2 regions of the Bradyrhizobium denitrificans genome follow, and region 2 is predicted to be linked to the other one. Evidence: predicted binding sites of a transcription regulator. Region 2 holds the regulator's gene; the other holds the start of a gene.
What was found. The regulator PhoB, encoded in region 2, activates phosphate uptake and scavenging genes when phosphate is short. The targets are predictions, from matches to a motif close to TGTCATNNANCTGTCAT.
Positions count from the first base shown of each region.

Region 1 (3,412 bases), on a different contig from region 2:
GACCATGCCGACACCGATCCCGCCTGCGGTTGCGAAGATCCAGCGCGACCCGCTGAAGCGCGCGCCCGGCCGTCCGTTCGACAGCCGCGACGTCCGGCATCCCTTCCCTGGCAATTCCGGGCCATTCAAGCCGGGCTTCACCGCGCAACGTCCCGCGCTGGCACGCGGTCCGATGCGAGGCCCCAGCACGCCGCAGTTCGCACAGACCGGACCGCGTCCAGGTGGTGGAGGATTGGCGCGGGGTGGCCTCAGCTTCCGCTGAGACCATCATCCATCCTCAAGCGATCAGACGGGCGTAGAGATCGGCATCGACATTGCCGCCTGACAAGACGATCACCACCGTCTTGCCGGCGACGTCGAGCCGGCCGGCCAGCAGCGCCGCGAGCCCGACCGAACCGCCGGGCTCGACGACGAGCTTCAATTCACGGAAGGCGAAACCGACCGCGCGCCCGACCTCCTCATCGGAGGCCTCGACCGCCGCCGACAACAGCCGGCTGTTGATGGCGAAGGTGATCTCGCCGGGGATCGCCGCCATCAACGCATCGCAGATCGTGCGCCCCTTGGCCTCATGCGCCTCGCGGTGGCCCGCCCGCAGCGAGCGGGCATGGTCGTCGAAGCCCTTGGGTTCGGCCACGATCATCTGCGTCTCTGGAAAGCGTGCCTTCACCGCCGTCGACACACCGGCGAGCAATCCGCCGCCAGAGGCCGGCACGATCACCACGTCGGGCGACAGGCCGAGCCCAGCGAGATCCTCGGCGATCTCGCGACCCACCGTGCCCTGCCCGGCAATGACGTAGGGATCGTCATAGGGCGGCACCATTGTCGAGCCGCACTTGCCGGCGATGTCACGGGCGATCGCCTCGCGATCGTCGCGGTCGCGGTCGTACAGCACCACGTCGGCGCCGAACGCCTTGGTGCGCTGGCGCTTGGCCACCGGAGCATCCGACGGCATCACGATCGTCGCGTGCATGCCGAGCAGCGTCGCGGCATGAGCGACGCCCTGCGCATGATTGCCGGAGGAGAATGCGACGACGCCGTTGGCACGCTCTGCCTGCGGGATCGACGCCAGCTTGTTGTAGGCGCCGCGGAACTTGAAGGAGCCGGTCCGCTGCAGCACCTCAGGCTTGACGAAGACATTCGCCTGGAACTGCGCGCTGAGCACAGGGGCCGGCAGCAGCGGCGTCCGCACCGCCACGGGCGCCAGCGTGGCCGCCGCGGCATCGATGTCGGCAGCGGTCACGGGCAGGATCGGGGAATGGGCTGTCATCCCCCATTTTACCGCGCCCCATCGCCGGGAGGCAAGGGAAGGCTCAGATCAAGGGAAGGCTCAGATCGTCTCAGGCGGCGCGGGCCGTCAGTTGTGGAACCGGGGCTGCCTGCTTCAACGGATCGGTCCAGGTCAGAATCTCGAAGCTGCCATCCTCGTGCTCGACAAGCGCCGTGCAACTCTCGACCCAGTCGCCGCAATTCATGTAGCGGATCCCGTCCTGGTCGCGGATCACGGCACAGTGGATATGACCGCAGATCACGCCATCGGCGCCGTGCCGCCGCGCCTCGGCCGCCAGCGCGGTCTCGAACGCGCCGATATAGTTCACGGCGTTCTTGACCTTCTGCTTGGCCCATTGCGACAGCGACCAATAGGGCACGCCGAACATGCGACGGAAGAAGTTCACCAGACGGTTCATCTGGATCGCGAAGTCGTAGGCCTTGTCGCCGAGATGGGCGAGCCAGCGGGCGTTCTGGACCACGAGATCGAAGATGTCGCCGTGAATGACGAGGTAGCGCTTCCCATCCTTGCCGGTGTGCACGATGTTCTCGACGACATCGATGCCACCGAAATGGGTGCCGTAATAGCCGCGCAGGAACTCGTCGTGATTGCCAGGCACATAGACGATCTTCGCCCCCTTGCGCGCCTTGCGCAGCATCTTCTGGACGAGATCGTTGTGTGACTGTGGCCAGTGCCAGCTCGATTTCAGCGCCCAGCCGTCAATGATGTCGCCGACCAGATAGATGGTGTCGGCGTCGTGATGGCGCAGGAAATCGACGAGCAGATTGGCCTGCGATCCGCGGGCTCCGAGATGAACATCGGAGATGAAGAGCGTACGAAAGCGCCGGGTCGGGCTTTCTTCACCAGCAGTCTCAAGTCCCATGCGCGCCCACCTAACAGTCCCTGATGACACTGCGATGACGACCGGCCGCATCACAGAGCTGACCCTTTCGGACTGCTGCTGACGCCGCTCGTATGACGACTCGCGATGTCCTCGTCACATTCCCGCGATACCAGCGGGGTGCGACAAACAGGCGACAGGCGGCCCGCACGCACGGGATTTTCGCTGCCTCCTATCTGGGCACGGTCACGACACGCAGATTGTTGGTGGTGCCAGCCTGTGCGAACGGGATGCCGGCGACGACAACCAGCAGGTCGCCAGCCTGGGCGAACTCTTCCTGGACCGCGAAGAACGTCGCGCGCTCAACCATCTCCTCGTAGCTCTGCACGTCCTGCGACAGGACGCTGTGCGCGCCCCACAGCAGGCACATGCGGCGCGACGTATCCTCGTTCGGCGTGATCGCGAGAATCGGCAGGCTCGGCCGCTTGCGCGCGACGCGTGACGCCGAGGTGCCGCTCGACGTGTAGGCCACGATGGCCTTGGCATGGATCGCCGAGGCGAGATCGGCCGCGGCCGTCGCGACGGCGTGCGGCGGCGTCTGCTCCTCGCCCGGCTGCGTCGCCTCGACGATCGAGCGATACATCTTGTGACCTTCGGTCGCCTTGATGATGCTGTCCATCATCGCCACCGCCTCGCGCGGATATTGGCCGCTGGCCGATTCCGCCGACAGCATCACCGCATCGGCCCCGTCATAGATCGCAGTCGCCACGTCGGACACTTCGGCGCGCGTCGGCGTCGGCGTCGCCACCATCGAATCCAGCATCTGCGTCGCGACGATCACCGGCTTCACCGCCAGCCGGCAGGCGCGCACCAGCTCCTTCTGCTTGCCCGGCACGTCCTCATTGGGAATCTCGACACCGAGATCGCCGCGCGCGACCATGATCGCGTCGGACAGCTGGATGATGTCATCGATGCGGTCGAGCGCCGCCGGCTTCTCAATCTTGGACATGATTCCGGCGCGGCCGTTGATCAGGCCCCTCGCCTCCAGCACGTCCGACGGCTTCTGGACGAACGACAGCGCCACCCAGTCGACGCCGAGTTCGAGGCCGAAAGCGAGATCGGAACGATCCTTCGGTGTCAGCGGCGACAGTTCGAGGATGGTGCCAGGCAGATTGATGCCCTTGTGGTTGGAGATCGTCCCGCTGACGATCACCTTGGCCTCGATCCAGTCGTCGCCGAGGCCGGTGACGCGTACACGCACGCGGCCATCATCGATCAGAAGATCGTGACCGGGCGCGACCGCC
Region 1 covers NZ_JABFDP010000033.1:23,154-26,565, reverse strand. Annotated here, with positions in the region: gene HL671_RS30765 (caspase family protein) at 1-262, shown strand, start outside; gene HL671_RS30760 (threonine ammonia-lyase) at 278-1,267, opposite strand; gene HL671_RS30755 (UDP-2,3-diacylglucosamine diphosphatase) at 1,338-2,150, opposite strand; gene pyk (pyruvate kinase) at 2,341-3,412, opposite strand, start outside.
Region 1: a site for PhoB is predicted at 2,174-2,190, ahead of HL671_RS30755 (UDP-2,3-diacylglucosamine diphosphatase). Genes of this name have one in related genera too.

Region 2 (3,412 bases):
CTGTCAGGCCCGAAGTGATCCTGTTCGACGAGCCTTGCTCGGCGCTCGATCCGATTTCGACCGCCAAGGTCGAGGAGCTGATCCAGGAACTCTCGGAGAACTATACGATCGCGATCGTCACGCATAACATGCAGCAGGCGGCGCGTGTCTCCGACAAGACCGCCTTCATGTATCTCGGCGAGTTGATCGAGTTCGACGACACCAGCAAGATCTTCACCTCGCCGAGCGATCGGCGGACCCAGGATTACATCACCGGCCGGTTCGGCTGACGCCGACAGCATCATTGCCTTCAGGAGATCATCATGGCCAGTGAACATACCGCCAAGGCGTTCGACAGCGATCTGCAGGATCTGACCCGGCTCGTGTCGGAGATGGGCGGTCTCGCCGAGCGGCTGATTGTCGACTCCGTCGACGCACTGGTTCGGCGTGACGTCGCGCTCGGCCAGAAGGTCGTCGCCGCCGATGCCGAGGTCGACAAGCTGCAGCGCATCATCGAGGAGCGCGCCGTGCTGACCATCGCGCGCCGGCAGCCGATGGCGGTCGACCTGCGTGAGATCGTCGGCGCGATGCGCGTCGCCACTGATCTTGAGCGCATCGGCGACCTCGCGAAGAACATCGGCAAGCGGGTTGCTGCGCTGGAAAGTGATTTCCATCCGCTCAAGCTGATCCGTGGCCTTGAGCACATGACGGATCTCGTGCAGTCGCAGGTCAAGTCGGTGCTGGATGCCTATGCGGCGCATGACCTGCCGGCTGCGATGGCGGTGTGGAAGGGCGACGAGGAGGTCGATGCCATCTGCACCTCGCTGTTCCGCGAGCTGCTGACCTACATGATGGAAGATCCGCGCAACATCTCGTTCTGCATCCATCTGATGTTCTGCGCCAAGAATATCGAGCGGATGGGCGACCACGCGACCAATATCGCGGAGACGGTGTTCTACATGATCGAGGGCCAGGCGATGGTCGACAAGCGTCCGAAGGGCGACATGACGAGCTTCGCCACCACGGTCCCCGGCAACTGAGAGAGACTCGTTCGATATGACTGCGCGCATCCTGGTGGTGGAAGATGAAGAGGCGCTGACCACGCTCCTGCGCTATAATCTGGAGACCGAGGGCTACGAGGTCGAGACCGTGGGGCGGGGCGACGAGGCCGACACGCGGCTGAAGGAGCGCGTTCCCGATCTCGTGGTGCTCGACTGGATGCTGCCGGGCCTGTCCGGCATCGAACTGTGCCGCCGGTTGCGGACGCGGCCCGAGACCAAGCAGCTGCCGATCATCATGCTGACGGCGCGCGGCGAGGAGAGCGAGCGCGTGCGCGGTCTGGCGACCGGGGCGGACGACTATATCGTCAAGCCGTTCTCGGTCCCTGAGCTGCTGGCGCGGGTGAAGGGTCTGCTGCGGCGGGCGAGCCCGGAGCGGCTGGCGACGGTGCTGTCCTATGGGGACATCGAGCTCGACCGCGAGAAGCGCCGGGTGGCGCGCTCGGGCCGGCCGATCGATCTCGGCCCGACCGAATACCGCCTGCTCGAATTCTTCCTCGAGCATCCGGGCCGCGTGTTCAGCCGTGAGCAGTTGCTCGACAGTGTCTGGGGCCGGGATATCTATATCGACGAGCGCACGGTGGACGTCCATATCGGCCGCCTGCGCAAGCTGCTCAATCCCGGCCGCGAGCAGGATCCGATCCGCACGGTGCGCGGCGCCGGCTATGCGCTCGACGACCGCTTCGCCAAGAGCGAGCAGGCGTAAGCGCGGGGCAGCCGTTTTGCGCGCGGCCATGGGGCTGCCGTCTTGATCCGGTCTGCTGGTCTCCCCATCATGATGACCGGGATGCCGCGGACGCGATGATCAGGACAATTGCTCTCGTCTTAGCCGTGTGGCTCGCCGCCATTGTGCCCGGTTCGGCCGCCGAACTCGAGGAGGCCGTGGCCGCGGCGGCCAATGGCCAGCACGCCATGGCGATGCGGCGGCTGATGCCGCTGGCGGCCAAAGGCGATGCGCGGGCGCAGTTCGATGTCGGCTTCATGCAGGCGTTCGGCTGGGGTGTGCCGCGCAACCCTGCCGAGGCGATGGCCTGGTACCGGAAGGCGGCGGATCAGGGCCTCGCCGTCGCGCAGCATTATCTCGGCGTCGTCTATTACAATGGGGAAGGCGTCGCCCGCGATCATGGCGAAGCCAGCCGATGGTTTTCTCGCGCCGCGGCCCAGGGCTTCGCCCAGTCGCAATATATGCTCGGCCTGATGATGCTCGACGGGCGGGTGGTCGCGCAGGATGTCGTGCAGGGCTATGCCTGGCTGGTCATGGCGGGGCGAAATGGCGTGCGGTCCGCGGGCCGCGAGGTCCAGCGTGTCGCGTTGAGTGAGGCGCAGCGGCGACAGGCGGAGCAGGCCATCGCGGCCTGGCGGCCCAAGCCGGAAGCGGCCGATTCAGGCATTGCCAATCCGCGGCCCGAGCAACTGCTCGGGCTCGACCGGCACATCGGCGAGGTCGTGGATCCCACGGCGTGGCCGGCATCATCGATCGGCGTCGTCACCGTGGCCCAATACAGCACGGGCGGTTCGTGCACGGGCACGCTGGTGGCGCCGCGCCTGGTGCTCACGGCCGCGCATTGCGTCTTCAACGGCGTCGCCCAGGTCAGTCCCGGCAACGTCCACTTCCTGGCCGGCATGAACAAGGGCACGCCGGCAGCCTCGTCGATTGCCGACAAGCTGATCGTGGCGCCCGACTTCGCGCCGATCCAGCACGACAAATGGTCGCTTGACCGCTCGCGCGTCGATTGGGCCCTGATCGTCCTGAAGGATGCGCTGCCGTCGCGGCCGGTGGCGGTCACAGCGCTCACGCGCGAGCAACTTGCGGCTGCGACGGCGGCCGGGACGATTTCGGAGATCGGCTACGGCCAGGAGCGGCGTTATTCGCCGACCGGACAGCGCAATTGCAGCGCCGGCATGACTGAGGATGCTCGGCTGCTGACGGTGCATTGCTTGGCGAATTTCGGCTATTCGGGCTCGCCGATCCTGGCCGAGATCGGCGGCGAGACGGTCGTCGTCGGCATCTTCTCGGCGTTCCATGAGGAGACCCGGCTGATGTTCGCCGCGCCGGCCAGCGGGTTCGAGGCCGCTGTCAGGCGCGAGATCGCGGCGCAAAGCGCCTCGGTCCGGTGAGGCGGGGGCAAGCGAAGGTCTTCAGCGGCTGGTCATTGTTTGTGCGTGACCGGACAGCGGATTGCCACAGAGGCTGGCCGATCCAGGCGAGACGGGGGGTGAACGGCGCGAATTCGGCCTGATCTGGGCCGGGCGGAGCAAGGCTTGCCAATTGGCGCGAGACTTGCTCTCCTGCCTGAGTATGACGATTTTCCCAATTGATCATCCCCAGCCTCCGCGCGCAGCGCCGGCCTGGCTGCAGACCGCGGGCGGCCGCA
Region 2 covers NZ_JABFDP010000027.1:26,180-29,591, reverse strand. Annotated here, with positions in the region: gene pstB (phosphate ABC transporter ATP-binding protein PstB) at 1-269, shown strand, start outside; gene phoU (phosphate signaling complex protein PhoU) at 303-1,019, shown strand; gene phoB (phosphate regulon transcriptional regulator PhoB) at 1,036-1,743, shown strand; gene HL671_RS27780 (trypsin-like serine protease) at 1,839-3,155, shown strand; gene HL671_RS27775 (HoxN/HupN/NixA family nickel/cobalt transporter) at 3,337-3,412, shown strand, end outside.